2 regions of the Psychrobacillus sp. FSL H8-0483 genome follow, and region 2 is predicted to be linked to the other one. Evidence: a T-box and tRNA genes for the amino acid it is inferred to sense, from the RefSeq annotation. Region 2 holds a T-box; the other holds one or more tRNA genes.
The links. A T-box is a leader RNA that pairs with one kind of tRNA and senses whether it is charged. The one in region 2 lies ahead of proS (proline--tRNA ligase), so its partner is inferred to be a tRNA-Pro.
Positions count from the first base shown of each region.

Region 1: it encodes a tRNA-Pro, which carries the amino acid that the T-box ahead of proS (proline--tRNA ligase) is inferred to sense. The anticodon was not compared.

Region 1 covers NZ_CP152052.1:3,006,134-3,020,280, reverse strand. The annotation lists gene MHB48_RS14550 (Glu/Leu/Phe/Val dehydrogenase) at 1-663, shown strand, start outside; gene MHB48_RS14545 (iron-containing alcohol dehydrogenase) at 750-1,913, shown strand; gene MHB48_RS14540 (cation diffusion facilitator family transporter) at 1,938-2,927, opposite strand; gene MHB48_RS14535 (MgtC/SapB family protein) at 2,944-3,663, opposite strand; rRNA gene MHB48_RS14530 (16S ribosomal RNA) at 4,290-5,843, shown strand; rRNA gene MHB48_RS14525 (23S ribosomal RNA) at 6,079-9,007, shown strand; rRNA gene rrf (5S ribosomal RNA) at 9,130-9,245, shown strand; tRNA gene MHB48_RS14515 (tRNA-Val) at 9,292-9,367, shown strand; tRNA gene MHB48_RS14510 (tRNA-Thr) at 9,381-9,456, shown strand; tRNA gene MHB48_RS14505 (tRNA-Lys) at 9,465-9,537, shown strand; tRNA gene MHB48_RS14500 (tRNA-Leu) at 9,561-9,645, shown strand; tRNA gene MHB48_RS14495 (tRNA-Gly) at 9,663-9,737, shown strand; tRNA gene MHB48_RS14490 (tRNA-Leu) at 9,753-9,841, shown strand; tRNA gene MHB48_RS14485 (tRNA-Arg) at 9,862-9,938, shown strand; tRNA gene MHB48_RS14480 (tRNA-Pro) at 9,946-10,022, shown strand; tRNA gene MHB48_RS14475 (tRNA-Ala) at 10,038-10,113, shown strand; tRNA gene MHB48_RS14470 (tRNA-Met) at 10,142-10,215, shown strand; tRNA gene MHB48_RS14465 (tRNA-Ile) at 10,222-10,298, shown strand; tRNA gene MHB48_RS14460 (tRNA-Ser) at 10,312-10,404, shown strand; tRNA gene MHB48_RS14455 (tRNA-Met) at 10,460-10,536, shown strand; tRNA gene MHB48_RS14450 (tRNA-Asp) at 10,540-10,615, shown strand; tRNA gene MHB48_RS14445 (tRNA-Phe) at 10,638-10,713, shown strand; tRNA gene MHB48_RS14440 (tRNA-Gly) at 10,721-10,794, shown strand; tRNA gene MHB48_RS14435 (tRNA-Ile) at 10,801-10,877, shown strand; tRNA gene MHB48_RS14430 (tRNA-Asn) at 10,882-10,956, shown strand; tRNA gene MHB48_RS14425 (tRNA-Ser) at 10,960-11,050, shown strand; tRNA gene MHB48_RS14420 (tRNA-Glu) at 11,057-11,128, shown strand; tRNA gene MHB48_RS14415 (tRNA-Ser) at 11,248-11,340, shown strand; tRNA gene MHB48_RS14410 (tRNA-Met) at 11,540-11,616, shown strand; tRNA gene MHB48_RS14405 (tRNA-Asp) at 11,620-11,695, shown strand; tRNA gene MHB48_RS14400 (tRNA-Phe) at 11,718-11,793, shown strand; tRNA gene MHB48_RS14395 (tRNA-Gly) at 11,801-11,871, shown strand; tRNA gene MHB48_RS14390 (tRNA-Ser) at 11,952-12,042, shown strand; tRNA gene MHB48_RS14385 (tRNA-Glu) at 12,050-12,121, shown strand; gene MHB48_RS14380 (1,4-dihydroxy-2-naphthoate polyprenyltransferase) at 12,667-13,578, opposite strand; gene MHB48_RS14375 (isochorismate synthase) at 13,732-14,147, shown strand, end outside.
Region 2 covers NZ_CP152052.1:3,336,770-3,350,916, reverse strand. The annotation lists rRNA gene MHB48_RS16350 (23S ribosomal RNA) at 1-1,173, shown strand, start outside; rRNA gene rrf (5S ribosomal RNA) at 1,299-1,414, shown strand; tRNA gene MHB48_RS16340 (tRNA-Asn) at 1,425-1,499, shown strand; tRNA gene MHB48_RS16335 (tRNA-Ser) at 1,505-1,596, shown strand; tRNA gene MHB48_RS16330 (tRNA-Glu) at 1,620-1,694, shown strand; tRNA gene MHB48_RS16325 (tRNA-Val) at 1,727-1,802, shown strand; tRNA gene MHB48_RS16320 (tRNA-Met) at 1,832-1,908, shown strand; tRNA gene MHB48_RS16315 (tRNA-Asp) at 1,912-1,987, shown strand; tRNA gene MHB48_RS16310 (tRNA-Phe) at 2,009-2,084, shown strand; tRNA gene MHB48_RS16305 (tRNA-Thr) at 2,092-2,167, shown strand; tRNA gene MHB48_RS16300 (tRNA-Tyr) at 2,177-2,260, shown strand; tRNA gene MHB48_RS16295 (tRNA-Trp) at 2,272-2,345, shown strand; tRNA gene MHB48_RS16290 (tRNA-His) at 2,370-2,445, shown strand; tRNA gene MHB48_RS16285 (tRNA-His) at 2,480-2,555, shown strand; tRNA gene MHB48_RS16280 (tRNA-Gln) at 2,557-2,628, shown strand; tRNA gene MHB48_RS16275 (tRNA-Gly) at 2,636-2,710, shown strand; tRNA gene MHB48_RS16270 (tRNA-Cys) at 2,719-2,792, shown strand; tRNA gene MHB48_RS16265 (tRNA-Leu) at 2,820-2,902, shown strand; gene MHB48_RS16260 (hypothetical protein) at 3,036-3,275, shown strand; gene MHB48_RS16255 (hypothetical protein) at 3,359-4,645, opposite strand; gene MHB48_RS16250 (hypothetical protein) at 5,136-5,291, shown strand; gene MHB48_RS16245 (DUF6254 family protein) at 5,285-5,443, shown strand; gene MHB48_RS16240 (VOC family protein) at 5,599-5,970, opposite strand; T-box leader at 6,293-6,510, shown strand; gene proS (proline--tRNA ligase) at 6,554-7,993, shown strand; gene MHB48_RS16230 (RNA polymerase sigma factor) at 8,110-8,625, shown strand; gene MHB48_RS16225 (hypothetical protein) at 8,609-9,931, shown strand; gene MHB48_RS16220 (phenylalanine--tRNA ligase beta subunit-related protein) at 10,013-10,702, opposite strand; gene queG (tRNA epoxyqueuosine(34) reductase QueG) at 10,758-11,897, shown strand; gene trmL (tRNA (uridine(34)/cytosine(34)/5-carboxymethylaminomethyluridine(34)-2'-O)-methyltransferase TrmL) at 11,910-12,383, shown strand; gene MHB48_RS16205 (multidrug ABC transporter ATPase) at 12,683-12,865, shown strand; gene MHB48_RS16200 (aldo/keto reductase) at 12,908-13,738, shown strand.

The DNA.
Region 1 (14,147 bases), 330 kb from region 2:
ACAATTATTATTAACGAAGCTGCTAAAAAACGTGGTATTGATATGACTGGTGCTCGTGTAGTTATTCAAGGTTTCGGTAACGCAGGAAGCTTCCTTGCGAAATTCTTAAGTGATCAAGGTGCAAAAGTTATTGGTATTTCTGATGCATACGGAGCGTTACATGATCCTAATGGTTTAGATATCGATTATTTATTAGATCGTCGTGATAGTTTTGGTACTGTAACAACTCTATTTGAAAATACAATTTCTAACGAAGAATTATTAGAGTTAGATTGTGATATTTTAGTTCCTGCTGCAATTGAAAATCAAATTACTGCTGAAAATGCTCATAACATTAAAGCTAATATTGTGGTAGAAGCTGCAAATGGTCCGACAACTACTGAAGCTACGAAAATACTTTACGACAGAGGTATTTTGTTAGTACCGGACGTATTAGCTAGTGCAGGTGGAGTAACAGTTTCTTACTTTGAATGGGTTCAAAATAACCAAGGTTATTATTGGTCAGAAGAAGAAGTAGATGAAAAACTAAATAAAAAAATGGTAGAAGCTTTTGAAAATATTTATGATGTAGCTACTACACGCAATATTGATATGCGTTTAGCAGCATATATGGTTGGTGTACGTAAAACCGCAGAAGCATCACGTTTCCGTGGTTGGGTATAATCAATAGATAAACAATAATGTGAACCGCTTGAATTTATCAAGCGGTTTTTTTATGATTAAAAAAGTACGTTGGAGGAGGAGTTTCGATGAATGCATTTTCATTTTATAATCCAGTAAAATTAATTTTTGGTAAGGGACAAATAGATAAGTTATCGGATGAACTTTCTTTATACGGAAAAAAAGTACTTGTCGTGTATGGTGGGGGAAGTATTAAAAAAAATGGCTTATACGATCAAGTCATGAATAGTTTAAAGCAGGCTGATTTCAAAGTCTTTGAATTAGCTGGTGTTGAACCGAATCCAAGACTTTCTACCGCAAAACGTGGAGCAGAGATTTGTAAAAAAGAAGGAATTGATGTTGTTTTAGCAGTTGGCGGTGGTTCTGTTATTGATTGTACAAAACTAATTGTAGCAGCTGCGAAGTATGAGGGAGACGCTTGGGATTTAGTTACACGTAAAGCCACTCCACAAGAAGCACTTCCTTTTGCTACAATTCTAACATTAGCTGCAACTGGTTCCGAAATGAATTCAGGTTCCGTTATAACGAATGAAGAAACACAAGAAAAGTATGGCTGGGGAAGCCCGCTTGTTTTCCCTAAATTTTCAATTTTAGATCCGGAAAATACATTTACTGTTCCACTTGATCAAACTGTCTATGGAATTGTCGATATGATGTCTCATATGTTTGAACAATATTATCACAATGCGACAAATACACCTGTTCAAGACGAGATGATAGAGGGCGTTCTTCGTGCTGTTATTGATACTGCTCCAAAACTTATAAAGGACTTAGGGAACTATGAGTTACGTGAAACAATCTTATTCGCTGGAACTATGGGATTAAACGGATTCTTACAAATGGGATATAACGGTGACTGGGCTAGCCATAACATAGAACATGCAGTATCAGCCGTGTACGATATTCCTCACGCAGGAGGCTTGGCTATCATTTTTCCAAGATGGATGCGCTATAATTTGAAAGTAAATCCAGAGCGATTTGCGAAGCTAGCAACAAACGTGTTTCATGTAAATCCCACAGGAAAGTCTGTCGAAGAAGTTGCATTAGAAGGTATTGACCGCTTAGCAGAGTTTTGGGCTTCATTAGACGCTCCATCAAATTTAGCGGATTACCATATTGATGGTTCTAAAATTGACCTAATGGTTGAAAAAGCGATGGCACGTGGAAATTACGGTAACTTTAATCAATTAAATGCAGAAGACACGAAACAAATTTTAACTGCATGTTTATAAAAAAGAAAAACACATGACTGGAAATCAGTCATGTGTTTTTAATACAGTTCGAGCATCCTTATGGGTCCATTCTTGAACGCCATCATCTTCATCAAATGAGATGATTACATCTGTAACGCCCTGTTGACTTAAGATAAGGTCTTTTAATACATCACGAATGTCGTCTAGTTGTGCAAAGGTAAGGCTCGGATCGATTTCTGCAACTAACTTCACGTGCAAAAATTCTCCTTCTTTTATTACTTCTAATTCTTGAATATCTTTTACCTGCTCGTTTTCTGAAACGATAAGTGCAATATGAACAAGCATTTGCTCATCGGTTTCTCCTAATGCGCCTCGTGCATTATCTAAGAAAACTTTTCCTACAACATAGAACATCATAAGTCCAATCATAATAGAAGCAATACCCTCAGCTTGTAAAAATCCTGTAAAATGAGAAATCAGTACCGCCACGAATGCCAGTACACCACCAGATGTAGCGACTAAATCTTCCATAAATACAAGTTTTGTAGCAGGTTTAGCACGTTTTAAATGAGCAAAACTAGTTGTAAGAGGAGAAAGGAATGATGTTCCTTTAACACCAACATCGTGTAAGATTTCTTTTCCAGCTTTATATAGAACTACTGTTTCCAAGATGATACCAATTCCTAAAACGATAAGCGAGATAGCGACACCTGTTGATTCTGCAGGATGTTGGATGTGGTGCCATCCTTCTTTAATCGTCTCGTACGAAAGGATACCAACCAAAATAACGGCTCCTAAACAAACAAGATTCACTAATCTTCCAAAACCGTTTGGAAATTTGGGAGTAGGTGCTTTTTTGGATAATGCTGAGCCGATAAACACAAAAAACTGGTTAGCTGCATCACCAATTGAGTGCATCATTTCTGCAAACATAGCTACATTACCTGTGAGAAAAAATGCTCCACCTTTTAAAGCAGCTATAATTGTGTTAACTATTGCTGCAATTAAGGAAGGTTTGTTTCCACCTTTTAATAGTCTAAAAAATTCTCCCATATGTTAGCTCCTTTTGTTAGATAGATTCTACTTCTACAGTTTCGATGAACTCCAGATTTATGATGGAGTGATAAAATTCAACAGTATTTTTTTGGGTAAGTATAGATAATCGAATATAAATCTCATGCTTAATAATATTATTGTCTAAAATGATATCTTTAATCCGAATACTTTCTATATAGAAGCCATTAGCTTTTAAATACTCATACATTTTAGTAATACTGTCTGTATTTGAAACGACCACTTTTAATGATAATTCCTTGGATCTCAGTCTTTTTGGTCCAATTTTAGCTAGAAGCGGAGGAATAACCTCAATACCAATTAAAACAATAAAAACACTTAAGGTAGCTTCTAAATAAAAACCTGCTCCAATTGCAATTCCAATCCCACCAGCTCCCCAAATCATGGCAGCGGTTGTCAAGCCGCTAATGCTGTCGTTTCCTTTGCGTAAAATAACGCCAGCACCAAGAAAACCAATACCACTTACAATTTGAGCCGCTAAGCGTAGTGGATCCATTGTAATGTTAACACCTTCATGTCCATGGGCTTTGTATGCTGATTCTATAGATATGTATGTTAACAAACAACTAAAAGTAGCGATAACTATACTTGTCTTTAATCCAATCGGTTTCTTCTTAAGTTCCCTCTCTATACCTATTATTAAACTTAATACTGCAGCAAAAGATAATTTAAATATGATTTCTGTACTTCCGTTTAAATTGGCAAACCAATCCATGATGGATACCTCCTCTTCACTTGCGATATATAACAATATGTGAAAATCGAATTCTTATTCTTACATACCCTTTTAAAAGATGTATCACTTATCTCATTAGAAAAGGGTGTTTCATTGAACGTATATTTTATAATCTATATTAATAAAGTACTTAGTTTAGTAGAAAAGCTAAAAACTGTACGAGGAGAGTGTAATGTTCATTAGTGGAAGTTTGATTGAAGTGGTATTGTAATCAAATGGATAAGGAAGAAAAGTGTTTATAAGAAAGCAAATTTCCTTTTAAGTATATGTATTAATAGGGAATAGAGTTATTAATGAATTAAATATACCTTTTTTATAAAAAAAGGGTTGCTTTTTATTTTATAAACATGTATATTAATACTTGTCCTTCGGAACGAGAGTTAAACAAAATTAAAAACTTAAAAAAATGTTTGACATCACATCCGAAAGAAGTTATACTAATAAAGTCGTCAAAACGAGAAAACAACATGAACATTGAAAACTGAACATGCAAAACGTTAAGACATATAGCTTGAAAGACTAACTTCTGTTAGTTTGATAGCAAAACAATTTTGACATCATTTAATGATGATGCCAGCAAAACAAATGAGCTTTTTAAGTTCTCTATTATGGAGAGTTTGATCCTGGCTCAGGACGAACGCTGGCGGCATGCCTAATACATGCAAGTCGAGCGAATGACGAAGAAGCTTGCTTCTTCTGATTTAGCGGCGGACGGGTGAGTAACACGTGGGCAACCTGCCCTGTAGATTGGGATAACTCCGGGAAACCGGGGCTAATACCAAATAATCCATTTCCTCACATGTGGAAATGTTAAAAGACGGTTTCGGCTGTCACTACAGGATGGGCCCGCGGCGCATTAGCTAGTTGGTAGGGTAACGGCCTACCAAGGCGACGATGCGTAGCCGACCTGAGAGGGTGATCGGCCACACTGGGACTGAGACACGGCCCAGACTCCTACGGGAGGCAGCAGTAGGGAATCTTCCACAATGGACGAAAGTCTGATGGAGCAATGCCGCGTGAGTGAAGAAGGTTTTCGGATCGTAAAACTCTGTTGTAAGGGAAGAACAAGTACGAGAGTAACTGCTCGTACCTTGACGGTACCTTATTAGAAAGCCACGGCTAACTACGTGCCAGCAGCCGCGGTAATACGTAGGTGGCAAGCGTTGTCCGGAATTATTGGGCGTAAAGCGCGCGCAGGCGGTCCTTTAAGTCTGATGTGAAATCCCACGGCTCAACCGTGGAAGGTCATTGGAAACTGGGGGACTTGAGTACAGAAGAGGAAAGCGGAATTCCAAGTGTAGCGGTGAAATGCGTAGAGATTTGGAGGAACACCAGTGGCGAAGGCGGCTTTCTGGTCTGTAACTGACGCTGAGGCGCGAAAGCGTGGGGAGCAAACAGGATTAGATACCCTGGTAGTCCACGCCGTAAACGATGAGTGCTAAGTGTTAGGGGGTTTCCGCCCCTTAGTGCTGCAGCTAACGCATTAAGCACTCCGCCTGGGGAGTACGGTCGCAAGACTGAAACTCAAAGGAATTGACGGGGGCCCGCACAAGCGGTGGAGCATGTGGTTTAATTCGAAGCAACGCGAAGAACCTTACCAGGTCTTGACATCCCGCTGACCGTTCTAGAGATAGATCTTTCCCTTCGGGGACAGCGGTGACAGGTGGTGCATGGTTGTCGTCAGCTCGTGTCGTGAGATGTTGGGTTAAGTCCCGCAACGAGCGCAACCCTTGATCTTAGTTGCCAGCATTCAGTTGGGCACTCTAAGGTGACTGCCGGTGATAAACCGGAGGAAGGTGGGGATGACGTCAAATCATCATGCCCCTTATGACCTGGGCTACACACGTGCTACAATGGACGGTACAGAGGGTCGCAACCCCGCGAGGGTGAGCTAATCCCATAAAACCGTTCTCAGTTCGGATTGTAGGCTGCAACTCGCCTACATGAAGCCGGAATCGCTAGTAATCGTGGATCAGCATGCCACGGTGAATACGTTCCCGGGCCTTGTACACACCGCCCGTCACACCACGAGAGTTTGTAACACCCGAAGTCGGTGGGGTAACCCTTACGGGAGCCAGCCGCCGAAGGTGGGACAGATGATTGGGGTGAAGTCGTAACAAGGTAGCCGTATCGGAAGGTGCGGCTGGATCACCTCCTTTCTAAGGATATATTACGGAATACAGATTTTTATCTGTATCTTAACGTTTTGCAGTTCAGTTTTGAATGTTCATTTTTATGAGCATTTGAAAACTTGTTCTTTGAAAACTGGATAAAACGACATTGAAAGAAACAAATTCAAGAAATTCAATTTGTAATCACTTCGGTGATTATATGTTGTGTAGTACTTTTAACTACTAATTTTGAATGGACTCCAAGTAATTGGAAGCCATATTAGGTTAAGTTAATAAGGGCGCACGGTGAATGCCTTGGCACTAGGAGCCGAAGAAGGACGGCACTAACACCGATATGCTTCGGGGAGCTGTAAGTGAGCTTTGATCCGGAGATTTCCGAATGGGGAAACCCACTGTTCGTAATGGAGCAGTACATTTACGTGAATACATAGCGTATCTGTGGCACACCCAGGGAACTGAAACATCTAAGTACCTGGAGGAAGAGAAAGAAAAATCGATTCCCTGAGTAGCGGCGAGCGAAACGGGAATAGCCCAAACCAAGAGGCTTGCCTCTTGGGGTTGTAGGACACTCTACATAGAGTTACAAAGGAATGAGCTAGACGAAGCGATCTGGAAAGGTCCGCAGGATAGGGTAAAAGCCCCGTAGTCAAAAGTTCATTCTCTCTTGAGTGTATCCTGAGTACGGCGGAACACGTGAAATTCCGTCGGAATCTGGGAGGACCATCTCCCAAGGCTAAATACTACCTAGTGACCGATAGTGAACCAGTACCGTGAGGGAAAGGTGAAAAGCACCCCGGAAGGGGAGTGAAATAGATCCTGAAACCGTGTGCCTACAAGTAGTTAGAGCCCGTTAATGGGTGATAGCGTGCCTTTTGTAGAATGAACCGGCGAGTTACGATTACATGCAAGGTTAAGTTGAGAAGACGGAGCCGCAGCGAAAGCGAGTCTGAATAGGGCGAATGAGTATGTGGTCGTAGACCCGAAACCAGGTGATCTACCCATGTCCAGGATGAAGGTAAGGTAACACTTACTGGAGGTCCGAACCCACGCACGTTGAAAAGTGCGGGGATGAGGTGTGGGTAGCGGAGAAATTCCAATCGAACCTGGAGATAGCTGGTTCTCTCCGAAATAGCTTTAGGGCTAGCCTCAAACGTTAAGAATCTTGGAGGTAGAGCACTGTTTGGACTAGGGGCCCATCCCGGGTTACCGAATTCAGACAAACTCCGAATGCCAATGATTTATGTTTGGGAGTCAGACTGCGAGTGATAAGATCCGTAGTCAAGAGGGAAACAGCCCAGACCACCAGCTAAGGTCCCAAAGTATTTGTTAAGTGGAAAAGGATGTGGCGTTGCTTAGACAACCAGGATGTTGGCTTAGAAGCAGCCATCATTTAAAGAGTGCGTAATAGCTCACTGGTCGAGTGACGCTGCGCCGAAAATGTATCGGGGCTAAACAAATCACCGAAGCTGTGGATTGATACCTTTGGTATCAGTGGTAGGAGAGCGTTCTAAGGGCGTTGAAGTCAGACCGGAAGGACTGGTGGAGCGCTTAGAAGTGAGAATGCCGGTATGAGTAGCGAAAGACGGGTGAGAATCCCGTCCACCGTATGACTAAGGTTTCCTGAGGAAGGCTCGTCCGCTCAGGGTTAGTCGGGACCTAAGTCGAGGCCGATAGGCGTAGACGATGGACAACAGGTTGATATTCCTGTACCACCAAACCACCGTTTGAGTAATGGGGGGACGCAGAAGGATAGGGTAAGCGTGCTGTTGGTTATGCACGTCCAAGCAGTAAGGTGTGAATGTAGGAAAATCCGCATTCTATAACATTGAGCTGTGATGGCGAGGACTTAGTCCGAAGTTCCTGATTTCACACTGCCAAGAAAAGCCTCTAGCGAGGTGATAGGTGCCCGTACCGCAAACCGACACAGGTAGTCGAGGAGAGAATCCTAAGGTGAGCGAGAGAACTCTCGTTAAGGAACTCGGCAAAATGACCCCGTAACTTCGGGAGAAGGGGTGCTCTTTTGGGTGAATAGCCTAGAAGAGCCGCAGTGAATAGGCCCAGGCGACTGTTTAGCAAAAACACAGGTCTCTGCAAAACCGTAAGGTGAAGTATAGGGGCTGACGCCTGCCCGGTGCTGGAAGGTTAAGAGGAGTGCTTAGCGCAAGCGAAGGTGCGAATTGAAGCCCCAGTAAACGGCGGCCGTAACTATAACGGTCCTAAGGTAGCGAAATTCCTTGTCGGGTAAGTTCCGACCCGCACGAAAGGCGTAACGATCTGGGCACTGTCTCAACGAGAGACTCGGTGAAATTATAGTACCTGTGAAGATGCAGGTTACCCGCGACAGGACGGAAAGACCCCGTGGAGCTTTACTATAGCTTGATATTGAATTTTGGTGCAACTTGTACAGGATAGGCAGGAGCCTTAGAGCCCGGAGCGCCAGCTTCGGAGGAGGCGTCGGTGGGATACTGCCCTGGTTGTATTGAAATTCTAACCCATACCCGTAACCCGGGTAGGAGACAGTGTCAGGCGGGTAGTTTGACTGGGGCGGTCGCCTCCTAAAGTGTAACGGAGGCGCCCAAAGGTTCCCTCAGAATGGTTGGAAATCATTCGAAGAGTGTAAAGGCAGAAGGGAGCTTGACTGCGAGACCTACAAGTCGAGCAGGGTCGAAAGACGGGCTTAGTGATCCGGTGGTTCCGCATGGAAGGGCCATCGCTCAACGGATAAAAGCTACCCCGGGGATAACAGGCTTATCTCCCCCAAGAGTCCACATCGACGGGGAGGTTTGGCACCTCGATGTCGGCTCATCGCATCCTGGGGCTGTAGTCGGTCCCAAGGGTTGGGCTGTTCGCCCATTAAAGCGGTACGCGAGCTGGGTTCAGAACGTCGTGAGACAGTTCGGTCCCTATCCGTCGTGGGCGTAGGAAATTTGAGAGGAGCTGTCCTTAGTACGAGAGGACCGGGATGGACACACCGCTGGTGTACCAGTTGTTCTGCCAAGAGCATCGCTGGGTAGCTATGTGTGGACGGGATAAGTGCTGAAAGCATCTAAGCACGAAGCCCCCCTCAAGATGAGATTTCCCATTACGCAAGTAAGTAAGATCCCTCAAAGACGATGAGGTAGATAGGTTCGGGGTGGAAGCGTGGCGACACGTGCAGCTGACGAATACTAATCGATCGAGGACTTAACCAAAATAGAATTTACAGAATTCAATGTCTTTTATCCAGTTTTGAAAGAATAATTTTTTTAAAAAAACACTTGTAATTTTCTACACAGTTGTTATAATAAAACTTGTCTTTCATTAATTATTCAAGTCTAGTGATGATGGCGAAGAGGTCACACCCGTTCCCATACCGAACACGGAAGTTAAGCTCTTCAGCGCCAATGGTAGTTGGGGGTTTCCCCCTGCAAGAGTAGGACGTCGCTGGGCTTGCGATAAGTACATAATAGTAACTTGTTATGAATTATATTACCCAGGAGGATTAGCTCAGCTGGGAGAGCATCTGCCTTACAAGCAGAGGGTCGGCGGTTCGAGCCCGTCATCCTCCACCATATATTTACTCCTGCCGGAGTAGCTCAACTGGTAGAGCAACTGACTTGTAATCAGTAGGTTGAGGGTTCAAGTCCTTTCTCCGGCACCATTTTTTTCGAGCCATTAGCTCAGTTGGTAGAGCATCTGACTTTTAATCAGAGGGTCGTAGGTTCGAATCCTACATGGCTCATCACTTTTAAGTGAATTATGTATGCGGGTGTGGCGGAACTGGCAGACGCACTAGACTTAGGATCTAGCGCCGCAAGGCGTGGGGGTTCGACTCCCTTCACCCGCACCATTTAATTTAATAACCGAGCGGAAGTAGTTCAGTGGTAGAACACCACCTTGCCAAGGTGGGGGTCGCGAGTTCGAACCTCGTCTTCCGCTCCAAAGATTCATTTAAGTGCCGGGGTGGCGGAACTGGCAGACGCACAGGACTTAAAATCCTGCGGTAGGTGACTACCGTACCGGTTCGATTCCGGTCCTCGGCACCATTTTTTAAAAAAGAATTTAAGCGCCCGTAGCTCAATTGGATAGAGCGTCTGACTACGGATCAGAAGGTTGTGGGTTCGACTCCTGCCGGGCGCGCCATATATATCGGGAAGTAGCTCAGCTTGGTAGAGCACTTGGTTTGGGACCAAGGGGTCGCAGGTTCGAATCCTGTCTTCCCGACCAGTTATTATTACATTTGGGGCCTTAGCTCAGCTGGGAGAGCGCCTGCCTTGCACGCAGGAGGTCAGCGGTTCGATCCCGCTAGGCTCCACCAAATAATATTAAATTATAAAAAATATCATGGCGGCGTAGCTCAGCTGGCTAGAGCATTCGGTTCATACCCGAAAGGTCGTGGGTTCGACTCCCTCTGCCGCCATCTTAAGGACCTTTAGCTCAGTTGGTTAGAGCAGACGGCTCATAACCGTCCGGTCGCAGGTTCGAGTCCTGCAAGGTCCACCAACACAATAATTACGGAGGAATACCCAAGTCTGGCTGAAGGGATCGGTCTTGAAAACCGACAGGCGGGTCATACCGCGCGGGGGTTCGAATCCCTCTTCCTCCTCCATTTTAACTTGTTGTTAGTGGGATTAAGAAAAAGATTGTCTTAATAATAATATTGTCGCGGGGTGGAGCAGTTCGGTAGCTCGTCGGGCTCATAACCCGAAGGTCACAGGTTCAAATCCTGTCCCCGCAACCAAATGGTCCCGTGGTGTAGCGGTTAACATGCCTGCCTGTCACGCAGGAGATCGCCGGTTCGATCCCGGTCGGGACCGCCATTTTTTTAAAAAATACATATGTGGCTCAGTAGCTCAGTCGGTAGAGCAAAGGACTGAAAATCCTTGTGTCGGCGGTTCGATTCCGTCCTGAGCCACCATAGTAATGCGGGTGTAGTTTAGTGGTAAAACCTCAGCCTTCCAAGCTGATGATGAGAGTTCGATTCTCTTCACCCGCTCCAAATAATGGGCCTATAGCTCAGCTGGTTAGAGCGCACGCCTGATAAGCGTGAGGTCGATGGTTCGAGTCCATTTAGGCCCACCATTATTCCGAAGTAGCTCAGTGGTAGAGCAATCGACTGTTAATCGATTGGTCGTAGGTTCGAGTCCTACCTTCGGAGCCATATGGGGAAGTACTCAAGTGGCTGAAGAGGCGCCCCTGCTAAGGGTGTAGGTCGGGCAACCGGCGCGAGGGTTCAAATCCCTCCTTCTCCGCCATATGTTGGCCCCTTGGTCAAGCGGTTAAGACACCGCCCTTTCACGGCGGTAACACGGGTTCGAATCCCGTAGGGGTCATATTTTTAAGTGGAAAGTAATCACTTGCTTGATTACTTTTTTACTTCCAAATAGCTAGTATGGCTAATGGATTTTATTTATAGATTTAGGTCATACAGCTATTATAAACACAATAATACGGAGGAATACCCAAGTCTGGCTGAAGGGATCGGTCTTGAAAACCGACAGGCGGGTCATACCGCGCGGGGGTTCGAATCCCTCTTCCTCCTCCATTTACAACTTATTGTTTGTTGATGAAACACTTAAAAAATAGTTTAGTATATTCATTTTGAAATAACACTAAATATTATTGTCGCGGGTGGAGCAAATCGTCAAACGAAGATGACGATTAACACCGATGCAGGCAAAGCCGAAGCAGGTGTCCAACTTTCTTCGAGCGTAGTAAAACTTAAACTGCAAGTATAATATTGTCGCGGGGTGGAGCAGTTCGGTAGCTCGTCGGGCTCATAACCCGAAGGTCACAGGTTCAAATCCTGTCCCCGCAACCAAATGGTCCCGTGGTGTAGCGGTTAACATGCCTGCCTGTCACGCAGGAGATCGCCGGTTCGATCCCGGTCGGGACCGCCATTTTTTAAAAAAATACATATGTGGCTCAGTAGCTCAGTCGGTAGAGCAAAGGACTGAAAATCCTTGTGTCGGCGGTTCGATTCCGTCCTGAGCCACCATAATAATGCGGGTGTAGTTTAGTGGTAAAACCTCAGCCTTCCAAGCTGATGATGAGAGTTCGATTCTCTTCACCCGCTTAAATTAATTGGTCTATGCACAGTTAGTTAGAGTGCACGCTTCATAAGTGTGAGGCCAAGGATTCCATTTCGAATCATATGGGGAAGTACTCAAGTGGCTGAAGAGGCGCCCCTGCTAAGGGTGTAGGTCGGGTAACCGGCGCGAGGGTTCAAATCCCTCCTTCTCCGCCATATATTTGGCCCCTTGGTCAAGCGGTTAAGACACCGCCCTTTCACGGCGGTAACACGGGTTCGAATCCCGTAGGGGTCATCATTTTAAAGAAAAAGATAATCATTCATTTGATTATCTTTTTTTTTGTAGAAAAGTATGGATGTTTATTTACTATCTTTCTTCAGTAGTTGATTTCTTTTTAACTTACTCTACTTGGAAAAACTTTTTTTGTGGAGGAAAGAAAGATATGAAATAACAGCACGAACTCTATTAATTCACCATTTAAGAAGGAAATTTAATAATTATTCCACCAGTAAATGTCTTAATGAATGCACTGATTAACAAGGCGATTGCAGTACCAGCCTTGAAATGATGTATTCGTGATAATAAATGGAGCAAGTGAGGTCAGTAGAAAGCGTGCTAGCCCTATTAAATACGAAAACCTTCCCTAAGCTTAAAATGACTATAACCCGAAGTAGATTTGTCTTACATATAAATTGTCGCTGTTAAACTACATTGTTGTTATTTGGTTGAATTCGCATGCTTTACGGCCGTATCGACAAGCCTTCTCGACTGCGCGGATTCTACCGCAAAATAAAAATGCTAGGAAGGTATATACCTTCCTAGCATTTTTAGTGTTCTTCTTAGATGAAGTACCCTATAAGTAAGCCTATTCCAAGTAAGAAAACAAAAATAGTATTTGTGAGGGCAGTATCTTTCATTGCAAGCCCGACCTCTAGAGGGTTTTCTTTTTCTTTAAATAGTTTTATTGCATGCATTGGTTTTTTTATACTTAACAGTACGAGTAAAGCAAATGGAGTAACAACTTGCATCAAGACTAAACCTACAATCCAAAGGTAGGAAATGATAAAGAAGGAAGCCAAAACCTTAATGGCATTTTTTCTTCCGACAAGAATTGCCATAGTTTTTCTGCCACCTTCCTTATCTTCCACTAAATCTCGAATATTGTTAGAAAGCATGATAGCTGCTACAAGCAATGCACTTGGTATGGAGATTAAAATGGCTGAGTAAGGGATTGTACCAACTTGAATGAATGTTGATATAAGAACAATTAACATTCCCATGACTACACCACTAAATAGCTCCCCAAACGGAGTATATGCTATCGGGTATGGTCCACCTGTATATAAATATCCTATTAGCATACTAACCGCTCCTACAACTAGTAACATCCAGGAAGACTCGTAGCAAATATAGATACCTAGTAATGCTGCAACTCCGTATAGTAATAATGCTAATTGCATGACTGTTTTCGGTTTAACGCCGTTTCGAACGATTGCACCGCCAATACCGACCGACTCTTCACTGTCTAGACCGCGAGCAAAGTCGTAGTATTCATTAAACATATTTGTAGCAGCCTGGATAAGCAAACAAGCAAATAACATAGCTAAAAATAATAGCCAGTTAATATTGGTGTCGTAAAGAGCAATCATTGTTCCTAAAAATACGGGAGCAAATGAAGCCGTTAATGTATGAGGTCTTGTTAATTTCCACCAAATCCGCCAACCCTTATCGGCTTGAAGTTCATGTGACATAGGTTTTTTCTCTCCTTTAAAAGAATCAACCTCAATTTTAGCACATATTTGTTGCTAAATGTGTGCCGAAAAGTGTAGAAAGAGGTATGATTAAAGGTAGAGTATTTTAATAGATAAATTAATCAGCAAGTTATATTTACGGAGGTCATATTTATGCCGAAAACCACCGGTCAAATGAAAACAACATTACGTTTTTATACAGAAACAATAGAAGTATCTAGATTGTCCGCACATGCATTTTTTGAGGCGGGGGACGAATCTTATAAAGGAAAACGTTTTTTCTGGCAAAATAAAGAGAAGACTTTTACTTTAGTTGGATTAGGACATGCTCATATTTTCTCGAATGAATTAGAAGATACACGATATAGTGACATTGCAACTAAATGGAAAAAGATATGTCAAACCTCGTTAAAAGAGAAAGTGGATGTATCGCCAATCCTTTTTGGGGGCTTTTCCTTTGATCCAAAAAATAAGATTGCTTCTGAATGGGATACATTTCCTTCTAGTTTTTTTGTTGTATCAACATTTCAGCTGGTGATCAAAAATGAACAAGCTTATGTAAGTATTCA
Region 2 (14,147 bases):
TTTTGGGTGAATAGCCTAGAAGAGCCGCAGTGAATAGGCCCAGGCGACTGTTTAGCAAAAACACAGGTCTCTGCAAAACCGTAAGGTGAAGTATAGGGGCTGACGCCTGCCCGGTGCTGGAAGGTTAAGAGGAGTGCTTAGCGCAAGCGAAGGTGCGAATTGAAGCCCCAGTAAACGGCGGCCGTAACTATAACGGTCCTAAGGTAGCGAAATTCCTTGTCGGGTAAGTTCCGACCCGCACGAAAGGCGTAACGATCTGGGCACTGTCTCAACGAGAGACTCGGTGAAATTATAGTACCTGTGAAGATGCAGGTTACCCGCGACAGGACGGAAAGACCCCGTGGAGCTTTACTATAGCTTGATATTGAATTTTGGTGCAACTTGTACAGGATAGGCAGGAGCCTTAGAGCCCGGAGCGCCAGCTTCGGAGGAGGCGTCGGTGGGATACTGCCCTGGTTGTATTGAAATTCTAACCCATACCCGTAACCCGGGTAGGAGACAGTGTCAGGCGGGTAGTTTGACTGGGGCGGTCGCCTCCTAAAGTGTAACGGAGGCGCCCAAAGGTTCCCTCAGAATGGTTGGAAATCATTCGAAGAGTGTAAAGGCAGAAGGGAGCTTGACTGCGAGACCTACAAGTCGAGCAGGGTCGAAAGACGGGCTTAGTGATCCGGTGGTTCCGCATGGAAGGGCCATCGCTCAACGGATAAAAGCTACCCCGGGGATAACAGGCTTATCTCCCCCAAGAGTCCACATCGACGGGGAGGTTTGGCACCTCGATGTCGGCTCATCGCATCCTGGGGCTGTAGTCGGTCCCAAGGGTTGGGCTGTTCGCCCATTAAAGCGGTACGCGAGCTGGGTTCAGAACGTCGTGAGACAGTTCGGTCCCTATCCGTCGTGGGCGTAGGAAATTTGAGAGGAGCTGTCCTTAGTACGAGAGGACCGGGATGGACACACCGCTGGTGTACCAGTTGTTCTGCCAAGAGCATCGCTGGGTAGCTATGTGTGGACGGGATAAGTGCTGAAAGCATCTAAGCACGAAGCCCCCCTCAAGATGAGATTTCCCATTACGCAAGTAAGTAAGATCCCTCAAAGACGATGAGGTAGATAGGTTCGGGGTGGAAGCGTGGTGACACGTGCAGCTGACGAATACTAATCGATCGAGGACTTAACCAAAATAGAATTTGAATAATTCAATGTCTTTTATCCAGTTTTGAAAGAATAAAAAAGATTTTTTAAAAAAACTATTGCAATAAAGTTATAGTTATGATATAATAAATCTTGTCTTTCAAGTTAATATGTCTAGTGATGATGGAGAAGAGGTCACACCCGTTCCCATACCGAACACGGAAGTTAAGCTCTTCATCGCCGATGGTAGTTGGGGGTTTCCCCCTGCAAGAGTAGGACGTCGCTGGGCATAACAACATTCCGAAGTAGCTCAGTGGTAGAGCAATCGACTGTTAATCGATTGGTCGTAGGTTCGAGTCCTACCTTCGGAGCCATTTTTGGAGAGCTGTCCGAGTGGCCGAAGGAGCACGATTGGAAATCGTGTAGGCGGGTAACACTGTCTCAAGGGTTCAAATCCCTTGCTCTCCGCCAGATAACTTTCATTACTATATAATGGCCCCTTGGTCAAGCGGTTAAGACACCGCCCTTTCACGGCGGTAACACGGGTTCGAATCCCGTAGGGGTCACCATTTATTTTTCAAAAGAATAAAACCAGCATTTTGGAGGATTAGCTCAGCTGGGAGAGCATCTGCCTTACAAGCAGAGGGTCGGCGGTTCGAGCCCGTCATCCTCCACCATTATTTTAAAAAGTTCATTATATTATTATCGCGGGGTGGAGCAGTTCGGTAGCTCGTCGGGCTCATAACCCGAAGGTCACAGGTTCAAATCCTGTCCCCGCAACCAAATGGTCCCGTGGTGTAGCGGTTAACATGCCTGCCTGTCACGCAGGAGATCGCCGGTTCGATCCCGGTCGGGACCGCCATTTTTAAAAAAATACATATGTGGCTCAGTAGCTCAGTCGGTAGAGCAAAGGACTGAAAATCCTTGTGTCGGCGGTTCGATTCCGTCCTGAGCCACCATATATACGCCGAAATAGCTCAATTGGTAGAGCAACTGACTTGTAATCAGTAGGTTGGGGGTTCAAGTCCTCTTTTCGGCACCACTGTTTAGTGGAGGGGTAGCGAAGTGGCTAAACGCGGCGGACTGTAAATCCGCTCCTTAGGGTTCGGCGGTTCGAATCCGTCCCCCTCCACCAGTTTTTATTTTAGGGGCATAGTTTAACGGTAGAATAGAGGTCTCCAAAACCTTTGATGTGGGTTCGATTCCTACTGCCCCTGCCAACTATAAAGTTAACTTGAATAATGGCGGTTGTGGCGAAGTGGTTAACGCATCGGATTGTGATTCCGACATTCGTGGGTTCAATTCCCATCAGTCGCCCCATATTCCTAATTTGTTAACTCTTTTTTTATTTGTGGCGGTTGTGGCGAAGTGGTTAACGCACCGGATTGTGATTCCGGCATTCGTGGGTTCAATTCCCATCAGTCGCCCCATTGGGGTATAGCCAAGCGGTAAGGCAACGGATTTTGATTCCGTCATGCCCTGGTTCGAATCCAGGTACCCCAGTTTATTTGCGGAAGTAGTTCAGTGGTAGAACACCACCTTGCCAAGGTGGGGGTCGCGAGTTCGAACCTCGTCTTCCGCTCCAATTTATATGGCGGCATAGCCAAGTGGTAAGGCACAGGTCTGCAACACCTTTATCACCGGTTCAAATCCGGTTGCCGCCTCCAATTTTTAAATAACTGCCTAGTATTTTTGCCGGTGTGGCGGAATTGGCAGACGCGCGGGACTCAAAATCCCGTATCCTCTGGATGTGTCGGTTCGACCCCGACCACCGGTATAAAAATTATGACTTAAAGTCATATATATCAAGACTTCTAACTACTTGTTAGAGGTCTTTTTTGTTGTCTAAATAAGAGGACTGAAATAAGCTAAAATCCCGTGCTTTGAATCCCGTACATAGGGGAAATAGGATGTCTAGAAGAAGTAAGAGCTTATCAACAAAAGAGTTGAGTATGAATAAATTAAAAATTTCTGATGAAGAAGCTTTTCAGAAGTTTGAGAGAGATTGCTTGATAAGAAATTTAAGAACTGAGACATTGAGGTACTACAAGGAGAAGATTGCAGCTACAAAGAGCACTCAAGGAGAAATTAGGATGGATAAGCAACTTCAAGATTATTCTTCTCGTATCAAAGGAGAAGATTTAAGTTAGAAAAAACTCTTTCAACTTTTGTATAACTTGCACCGTGAAATAAATAATCACGAGTCAATTGATTTTTTGAAGTTATGGCCAGATTAATGACCATCAGTAACGATCTCAATACCACGCATCATAAACGCAGCAAAACCTGTTAACACACGACCTGAAGCCGCATCGTGAGAATTAGTAGGACCAGGAGCATTCATGGCTGCACGCATTGCTGAAACCCCTGGTAAACTAGGATTAGCTTCACCAGTTTTAACAATGTGTTTGTCAAGTTTTGCAAAGAATGATTGAGGCGCACCCCATGCTAATGAGTAAAGATATACTGATGATTGTCTATGTGCTGGACCCATTAAACCAATAGCTTCATCATATCGAGCTTGCTCAGAAGCAGGTTTCGGGTCTGGTGTAAAGTTTGCTGTATCAACAACAGCGAGAGCGCCATCAAGAATCGATTGAGTTACTGGATCGCCTTTAGAATTGTGGAATTCGTCTAATCGAATATTCTTAGTATCAATCAAGTTTTCGTAGTATGAAGCAATACGTTCACCTGCTGCTTGATACTTATTAGTAGATACTGGAGTTACAGTAAATTTTTTCAGCGATAATCCACGGTAAGCTAAAAGTAAAGATTGGCCTACTACTGAGTTATAACCAGTTGAACCGAATAACCGTCGAGGTGCAGTTAGACCTCCACCAATTACAAAGTAACCACCGTTATTAATTTTGTTTTCGAATCCTAAAAGAGCATTTGAATAGTTAATCAGATGGGTAGATGAAGCAGAAGATTTAGCTACTAAGTTTTCGTACATACCTAAAGCACCAATTAAGATAGCTGTACCATTAAGACTCATTAGAGGAACTTTAATTGAATTACCAGTTTGGTATTCTGAATAAGTTGTTGGAACTCGGTTACCCCACAAGCCACCTGGAAGATAATAATCAGCAAGAATCGATTTTGCTTTCGATACCAAAGCAGTTAAACCATTGTTCACGTGAGTTTGGTTCGTCGAGCTCAACTTCGCGTAAGCTGTACCACTTTTAATAATGGCAAGACCCATAATTAAGAAAGACTCATTTAAAAAATTACTATTCGGCAAATTATCGCCAGTCATGTAACCCTCTGATTGAAGGATACTTATTAATGTTTCGATCTCTGTTTTAATACGGCCTTGACGTGCAGTATTAGTATCTGGAACTTTGTTGTGAAAAGCGCCTAAGAATTGCAACTGTTCTCCAAGTCGCATTGCGTTTGTTTCTCCAAGTGGTAATGCGCGAGGACCTGTGATTTGTGTTAATGCTGAGTTGTATTTGAGGCCTGATGGAAAATAAGTTTCGAATAAAGTAGTTACTTCTGACACAGTATTAAGATTAGCCAATGTGAAAATTCCCCCTGTATGATAATTAGTAATATAAAAAAACGTGATTAGTTTTATCACCAGTCACGTTAAATCATATTATGATTATTAACCTTTTAATATTTCAAGTAATGGATCTTCTTCGTCGGCTTTCTTATCAATTTTCATACCAGCTAATTGAGTTTATAAAGTTCTAAACTGATTTAGATATTTTTGTTTTGTTCCGACTGCAGGATGCTCTTTTATTTGAGCGTTTCTTAATCAGCAGTTTGTTCGAGAAGTGGAATATCTACATATCGGTCCTCTTGATTGATAATCAATCTTTCTGAATTGATAATGTGATCAGCTTGTGGTCAGATGGCTTCTATTTTAGTGGATGGTTTCGACATACCCTTTATTGGAATTAATGCCACAGTTGTTCAATAATTTCTGAGAAACATATATTGTTTTAGTACATGAATATTATCATTTTCTCTCCTCATAATAAAATACAAGAAGGAGGGATATTTTTATGGCAAAAAGAACAAAGAAAAATGATCCGCAGCAAAAGAACAAAAAGGGATTTAATTCTAGTAAACAGGACTCCGAGTTTTCAACAGAATTTGGTAGTGCAAAGGCTAATCAAGCACATAAGGAAAAAGCGAAAGAATTCAGAGATAAATTTTAAGATTCTGTAAGCAAGTACAAAATCCGCATGGTAAGATAAAATCATTAAAGCAACTTGCTGAAGAAGTAGGAAAAGAAGAGGTTATTGAGTTTCTGCTCCTATTGGGGCAGCCACTAGCCAGCTTGAATTTCGTCCCATTGGGTGGTAAGTAATTACTTCAAAGCCTAGTTAATTTACCCCCAATTGTTAGTCTCTCGAAGTATTGAAAATATTCTTGAAATCAAAAGGGGCCTGTTACTTCTCAGTTGAGACAGGCACCCTTTTGGATATAATAAATTTTTTAATATCTAGATGATATTCTCTTCATTTATCTATGTTGATCTAGAAGAATTTGATTACCATCTGGATCTACTATTGTAAAATGTGCAGGTCCTTCGGTTGTTTCATCTGCTTCGGTCAGCATTTTTATTCCTTTTTGTTTAAGCTGTTTTTGGAGTTCGCGAATGTCAGTAAAAGATTCAAGATTTTCGGCATTGCTATTCCATCCGGGATTAAAGGTTAGAATATTTTTCTCAAACATTCCTTGGAATAAACCAATTATGGTATCTTCATTCTTCATGATAAGCCAATTTTGAGAAATATCGCCTCCAAGGGATTGAAATCCAAGTTTTTCATAAAATGCTTTTGAAGCATTAATATCTTTGACATTTAAACTTACCGAAAACGCACCTAGTTTCATAGTTCTCCACCTTTCATGATTAATCGTTATTTTTGATATCTTAAAATTAAATCATTTATTATTATAAATTAAGTTGGTATCATTTACTATTTTTTCGAACTTATTGGCTCTTTAATCTCAAGTGAGTTTAGGGTTAACAATTAATACTCTCTGATACCTTGTCCAGAAAATTACAACCCAATGTGCAGTCCATGAACCGTAAGTCGGGTGTCGCACATCGCACATCGCAATTTCCACTGCCTTCCCTTATATAATAGAAAAATTAAAAGGTATTCCTTAATCCAGATTGTATTAAAGTAGGTTATTTGGTATATTATTAATAATACAATCTGCGAAGTGACCAAGTAGATAAGAATTGTGAAACAGAAAATATAGTGTATGCTGAGAGCTATATCACCACTTCTTGTTGAAACCTATCACGGAGATGTTATGCAAACATAACCGATTCGTTTTCGTTACCGAACGTTTAGAGGGCTTGAAAGTAAATTCAAGCTAAACTAAGGTGGTACCACGTCTATTCAGCACAAGGACGTCCTTTTACGAGGATGACTTTGTGCTTTTTATTATTTAAGGAGGAATTTAAATGACAAATCAACAGCAAAATGATTTTACAAAATGGTATATCGATACGATTCAGAAAGCGGATTTAATGGATTACACTCCAGTTCGTGGGTGTATCGCGTTTAAACCAGATGGCTTTGAAATTTGGGAGCATATTCAAGCAGAAATGAACAGACGCTTTAAAGAAACTGGGCATCGTAATGCTTACTTCCCAATGCTTATTCCAGAGTCTTTCTTCCAAAAAGAAAAGGATCATATCGAAGGATTTGCTCCTGAGCTTCCTTGGGTAACAGAAGCTGCTGGTGAAAAACTAGAAGAGCGTTTAGCATTACGTCCAACATCTGAAACGATGATTGGTCATTTATATTCTGACTGGATTAAAAGCTATCGTGATCTACCAGTTTTAATTAACCAATGGGCAAATGTATTCCGATGGGAAAAGAAAACTCTTCCTTTCATTCGTACTTCTGAATTTTTATGGCAAGAAGGGCATACTGCGCATGTAGATGAAGAAGATGCACGAAAAGAAACAATGCAAATGTTAAATATCTACAAAGAGGTTGTAGAAGAGCTTTTAGCTATTCCAGTATACGATGGTCAGAAAACACCTTCTGAGCGCTTTGCTGGGGCTGTAGATACTTATTCAATTGAAGCGATGATGAAGGATGGAAAAGCTGTTCAAGCTGGAACATCACATTACTTAGGTACAAAATTTGCAGAAGCGTTTGATATCAAATATTTAAATAAAGAAAACAAACACCAACATGTGCATACAACATCATGGGGAACTTCTACACGGTTAATCGGTTCTGTTATTATGGTGCATGGTGACGAGCAAGGGCTTGTATTGCCACCACGTGTTGCACCAACACAAGTTGTATTGATACCAGTTGGACCATGGAAGAAAAATCCGGCTATTATGGAAAAATTAGATGAGGTATTTGCAGCATTAAAAGCAAAAGGTATTCGTGTACGTCTAGATGATTCAGATCAATCTCCTGGATTTAAATTTAATGAATGGGAGCTTAAAGGTGTTCCGGTACGTGTTGAATTAGGGCCTCGTGATTTAGAAAACAATCAAGTACTAATGAAAGCACGTGATCTGACTGAGAAAGAATCTGTAGATCTGGCAACTATCGTAGAGCGTCTAGAAGAAGAGCTGAAAACGATGCAAACTCGTTTGTTAGAAAAAGCTCGTACATTCCGTGATGCCAACTCTCATACACATGTAGATTCAATGGAACAGTTGAAACAGCATTTGGAGGATTCAGCAGAAAAAGGCGAAATTCCTGGATGGATTTTAGCAGGTTGGTGTGGAGACGATGCTTGTGAAGAGCATGTGAAGGAAGAAACGAAATTCACTACTCGTAACATTCCATTTAGTCCACCAACTGAAAAATCAACTTGTATCAACTGTGGAAAAGAAGCAAAACACTCTGTATGGTTCGGTAGAGCATACTAATTAAATACAACTCTGGAAATCAGTCATTGTTCATTCAATGGCTGATTTTTTTATTTTCCAAAATCTTGTAAGATTAAATAAAAAGAATCGTCTAATAAGTAGATAGGGGGGATCACTTGGAAAGGCAACTGATAGAGGAATGGTTTGAGTTATATGAAAAGGATGTAACTAGTTATCTTATTTACTATACAAGTTCAATGGACGTCCAAGATTTAGTTCAAGAAACTTTTTTACGTGCTCTGAAGAAAATATCTACTTACAAGGAAAGTGCGCACCCCAAAACATGGTTAATAACAATTGCTAAAAATATAGTGATAGATCGCTCAAGAAAAGATAAAGTCTGGAATCGGATAAAATATTTCTTTCGGGAAGAAGAGAGCCATTCTTCTAACTTAGAAAGAAATATTCTTTTAGGAGAAATGAACAAGGAATTATACGATGCTATTGCGGAGCTGCCGTTTAAACAAAGAGAAGTAATTATTTTAAGGGGTATCTTGGAGATGACTTCTAAGCAAGCGGGCGAAATAATGGGGACGAATGAAAACCACATAAATGTACTCTATTATCGTTCTTTAAAAAAACTAAAGCAAATTTTAGAAGAGGAGGGGTATGTGTATGAAAAGGGAATATAAAGATTTAGAGGACCAGCTTAGAAAGCTTCCGAAGCATTCTCTTAGCTCACATGATAAAAGAAAAGTTATTCAAAGTCTACGCCATACTCCGAAAACAAATCGCTTGAAGCTTCTAAAGCCACTTATTGTTTTTGCAGCACTCGTTTGTATTTTAATAGTGGCTTATTTGGCTAGTCCCTTGAATGAGGTGGAGATTACCCAGAAAGAAGAGACGGGGTTAGGCTTAATAGAGAAAGAGGATCAAAAATATATAGAGAGTTTTGAGCTACAAATGGCAGGTTTAAAAAGTATAGTGCTTGAAATGGATGTATCGGATGAAACTTTGAAAGGAATAAGAATTGATGTATTATTAAAATCCACCAAGCTCATACCAATAGATGTATGGAATTCTTTTGAGTTTCGAGCTCATGCTAATCCGTCTCTATTTTTTAAAGATGAAGTGGGTCTAGCTAATTCTGTGAGCTACAATTCACCTAAATATGAGGATGGATACTATTATACGGTCGCTTTTGAATCTCTGTATGCAAACTATTCGGAAGAAGAACTGCAAAAATTATTAAATGCAATCGAAGATATCGAGTTCGCTCTGGAATACAAGGGAACAAAATATGATTTATCTACAAACAAGGTTACATTAGACGCCCCATTAGCCATTTCTTTTCCTTTACCTGATCGCGACCAAGAGGTAATAGGTGTGGAGGGAAGGATCGGTATATTAGGTCCTAAACAGTTTGTAGCGGAGGACACGCGACGGGGAGCAAAGCTCATGCTTTACTTTTGGGGAACCCCTAATTTGTTGGTAGGTAAGGAATATAGAGTAGAGGCTAAAAATAGTTTTGGAGAAACGATTCAATTGTCTAATGGTATCTTAGGCGATGGGTTATATAGTGAGGACGCTCATATCCTTACAAGCTTTCCTGCATTTCCGAGGGAGGGGAAGTGGCAGCTCTATTTTTATGTGGACGAAGAATTATTCGAAGCATTTATTATTGACGTTCTGCCACCGTTACCTAAGACAGAGCATTACATTCTTTTAGAATCTCCTAAGGAGCTTCCTATAGGAGAAGCAGCTAATTTAACTATAGAGAGTACCATTGGAGAGAAGCAAAGTATAGAGGTGCAGCTAGTTAGTGCAAATGGAGATAAGAAGGGGTATGAGAGCATCTTCCAAATTGACCCTTATGCGATGAATGATGCAACGACAGGTCAAACAATCTTCCATTACAACGGTCTCATCACCTTCCAGGAAAAAGGCATCTGGACACTTATAATAGATGGGGAACAAACATTAATATTTGAAAACTAATCATTTAAAAACGCTCCCCGAAAAATCGAGAGGAGCGTTTTTCATTGTAGAAAATCGGATAATACACTAATAGAATAAAGCTTAAATTCTCCATTCATTTTGATCTTTAATTAGTAAAGTAGAAGTAGCGTCTCCACCGTGAATTTGTGTAAACATAGCACCCATAGATTCGAGTATTTTCTGGCTTTCTTCTATTGTCATCGAAGGAAGAAGGAAAACGATTTGTAATGCATCCGTTGTTTCTTCTGTTACAGCAGTTCGAACAGAATCTACGAAGGGGCTACCAAATGGGGTTGTTTCATCGGAAAGGGTTAGTATATGGTTCAAGCTATTATCACGGCCATTTAATCCTTTATAATTTTTTTCTTCGTCGCCTAGCGCTAGAGTGACATTCCCTTGAATTTTCTTACAATCATAAATACCCATCGGTATTTCATATCTCAAGGAGAAAAAGTTATTTAAATCTACAGCAGAATGCATTGGTGTGATATAATTTTGTTTTGCAATTCGTCGATATAGTGCTTCTACTGAAGGACGGTAGCGATTTGGGTCAGCGCCAAACTTTTTCCATAATGCTCGCCATTCTTTAATTCCTGTAAATTCGGTTACGGCTTTTTCCTCCAACTCAAAGAAAAGCTGCTCCTGAAATAATTGGAGCCGACCTTTAAGCATTTGAGGAGAAGACGTAACGACTATTTTGGTATAATGAATAATGCCTATTTTAAGAGTAGGTTCAATTTGCAATAAAGAATCATCTAGTTTTACAATCATAACGACCATCCTTGCACATATTTTCTATATTGTAGCATAAGAAAGGAGAACATTCGTGAATATCAATCAGTTTCAAAAAAACCTAATAGATTACGCTGCTTCGATTGGAATTGATAAGATTGGATTTACTTCTGCTTCTCCATTTCAAGAATTAAAAAATAGATTAATTCGCCAACAGGAGCTAGGCTTTGCTTCTGGCTTTGAAGAACCAGACATTGAAAAAAGGTCCCATCCAGAGCTTTTGCTTGCTGAAGCTAAAAGTATTATATCCATTGCAATTGCTTATCCCTCTAAAATGAAAGATGCTCCACAAAGTGTGAAGGGAGCGAGACGTGGCATTTTCGCGCGTGCTTCCTGGGGGATGGATTATCATACAGTTTTAAGGGAAAAGCTTGCACTTTTAGAGCTATATATATTAACGCATATGCCAGATGCAAAGCTACGTTCCATGGTGGATACTGGCGAGCTATCGGACCGAGCTGTGGCAGAACGAGCTGGTATTGGCTGGAGTGCAAAAAACTGTGCCATTATTACGCCTGAATTTGGTTCTTATGTTTATTTAGGTGAAATGATTACGTCAATCCCATTTGCTCCATCCGAGCAAATGGAGGACCAATGTGGAGAATGTAGGCTTTGTTTAGATATTTGTCCGACTGGCGCCTTAATAGAAGGTGGCCAATTAAATGCGCAGCGTTGCATCGCTTTTATTACGCAAACGAAAACGATTGTTCCAGATGAGTTTCGCGCAAAAATAGGGAATCGCATATACGGCTGTGATACGTGTCAAACAATTTGTCCGAAAAATAAAGGAATGGCAAATTTACATCAGGAAGCATTTACACCAGAACCCGAGCTTGTAAAACCATTGCTGATGCCTTTATTAAAAATGACAAATCGGACCTTTAAAGAAACCTATGGGCATATGTCCGGAGCGTGGCGAGGGAAGAATCCAATCCAACGAAATGCCATTATTGCATTAGCTCATTTTAAAGAAGCGTCTGCTGTTCCAGTATTAATTGAACATATGGAGAATGACCCACGTCCAGTTATTCGTGGGACAGCTGCATGGGCCATCGGTAAAATAAATACAGAAGATGGCCTACATGCATTAAGAAAAGCAGAGCAAACGGAAGAAGTGGAAGAAGTTCTCGAGGAAATCCGAAAAGGGCTTCAATACTATACATTAGAGAAGTAGGAAGTGGAATAGTTGAGTATTAATATTGTTTTATATCAACCAGAAATACCCGCAAATACAGGAAATATAGCTAGAACATGTGCTGGCACAGGGGTAAAACTACATTTGATCCGCCCACTTGGTTTTTCAACGGACGATAAAATGTTAAAGCGAGCAGGCTTAGATTATTGGGAACATGTAGAAATTACGTATTACGATGGACTAGAAGAGTTTTTTGCTGCTCATCCTGAGGGAGAATATTATTTAATAACTAAGTTTGGTGCAAAGCCACATACTACTTTTGATTTTAGCGACGTAAAGAAAGAACATTTCTTTATTTTTGGACGTGAAACGAAAGGACTTCCACGTGAATTTATTGATGCACATCCAGATAGAGCTCTTAGAATTCCAATGAATGATAATATTAGATCTTTAAATCTTTCTAATACCGCAGCAATTCTTGTATATGAAGCGCTGCGCCAACAAAATTATCCAAATCTACATTAAAAAAAACGGACGATGTCATAAAAGACTCGTCCGTTTTTATATTAATCATTTTTTAGATGTTGCACCTGGTTTGTCGTCATATCCTGCAGTGAAAATTGAAACAAGGAAAGAAATACAAACGCCCAGAATAAGAAGTAATTTCATATGGAGTGCCTCCTATAATATATTCTGAACTAAGTATACCCTACTTTGTTTGAAAAAGAAATATGACGAGTTTGAAATTACTTCTAAAATGATATGCTCACAGTTGCAACGAAGGGATGATTCTACTAGGATATAGAAAAGGAGTGATTTTTTAAATGAGTAATTTGAAAAATGGTCCAGAAAACGGTTCTATGGCAACAAATATGGAAGAAGTGAAGCTGCTAGGCAAACAGATGGAGAAGCTAAGAGATGTTAATGAACTGGAGCAAGATAATCGCGTATCAGATCCAGCACAATCTGACGCAACTTCTTCCATGAAACAGAGAAAAAACGACTGATTTAGATCAGTCGTTTTTCAATAAAAAGAAAGGATGATTTTGATGAAATTACATAAAGATTCAACAAAACAATTGGTAAATGGGGTAGAAATGCCGCGTATTGGTTTAGGTGTGTATAAGATGACAGACCCGGAAATTGCAATGCAAGCAATTGCTACAGCACTTGATACAGGTTATCGCCATATTGACACTGCTTCTATTTATGCAAATGAAAAAGAAGTGGGAGAGGCGGTACGTAATTCATCTGTATCCCGTGAAGACATTTTCATTACGACAAAGGTATGGAATACGGATCAAGGGTATGACCAAACTTTAAAAGCATTTGAAAAATCACTACAATTATTAGGTCTAGAATACGTAGACTTATATTTAACACATTGGGCTGTAAAAGAAACTTTCTTAGATACATATCGTGCGATTGAGCGATTATACGATGAAAAACTAATCCGTGCTACGGGCGTATCCAATCACCACCAACATCATTTAGAAGCGATTGCTGCAAAAGCAAATATACAACCAATGGTCAATCAAATCGAATGTCATCCTCGATTAACCCAATTTGACCTACGTGAATATTGTGCAGAAAAAGGAATCGCAATTACTTCGTGGTCACCACTTGCAAGAGGTGGGTTATTAGAAGAACCCACGTTACAACGAATTAGTGGAAAATACGGTAAATCACCAGCACAAACAATCATTCGTTGGCACTTACAGCATGATTTAATTGTCATTCCAAAATCTATTACCCCAGCTAGAATAGCAGATAATATAAATGTATTCGACTTTGAACTATCGTTTGAAGATATGAAAAATATTGATGCACTAAATTTAAATGAACGTTCTGGATCAGATCCAGATAACTTTACTTTTTAATCAAATGCTCTGTTAAAGGATATTGTTGCTATGACGAAAATCCACTCGCTTTCCGCGGACGAACTTCCAAGCCTCCTCGGCTGCGCCTGCGGGGTCTTGGTAGCCCGTTTTTCCGCAGGAGTCTCGCGGGTTTTCGTCACAAAATTTATGCTTCTAAAAACAATAGCCTAATTTAACAGAGACTAATCTAAAACGAGTTAAACTCGAGTAAACTAGAAAGACTATGACAGAAAAATAGAGAGCATCTACTTTATAGAGCAGCAACTTAGCTCCCGAAATTGTATCTTCGGGAACCTATGGTACATGTAGGATAGAATGTATTCTCTCATTATCCAAACCTAAAGCAACTTGTTTCCAATAGTTGCAAGAGGGCGACGTTCACGATATGACCGATGTAGCTTTGTAAAAA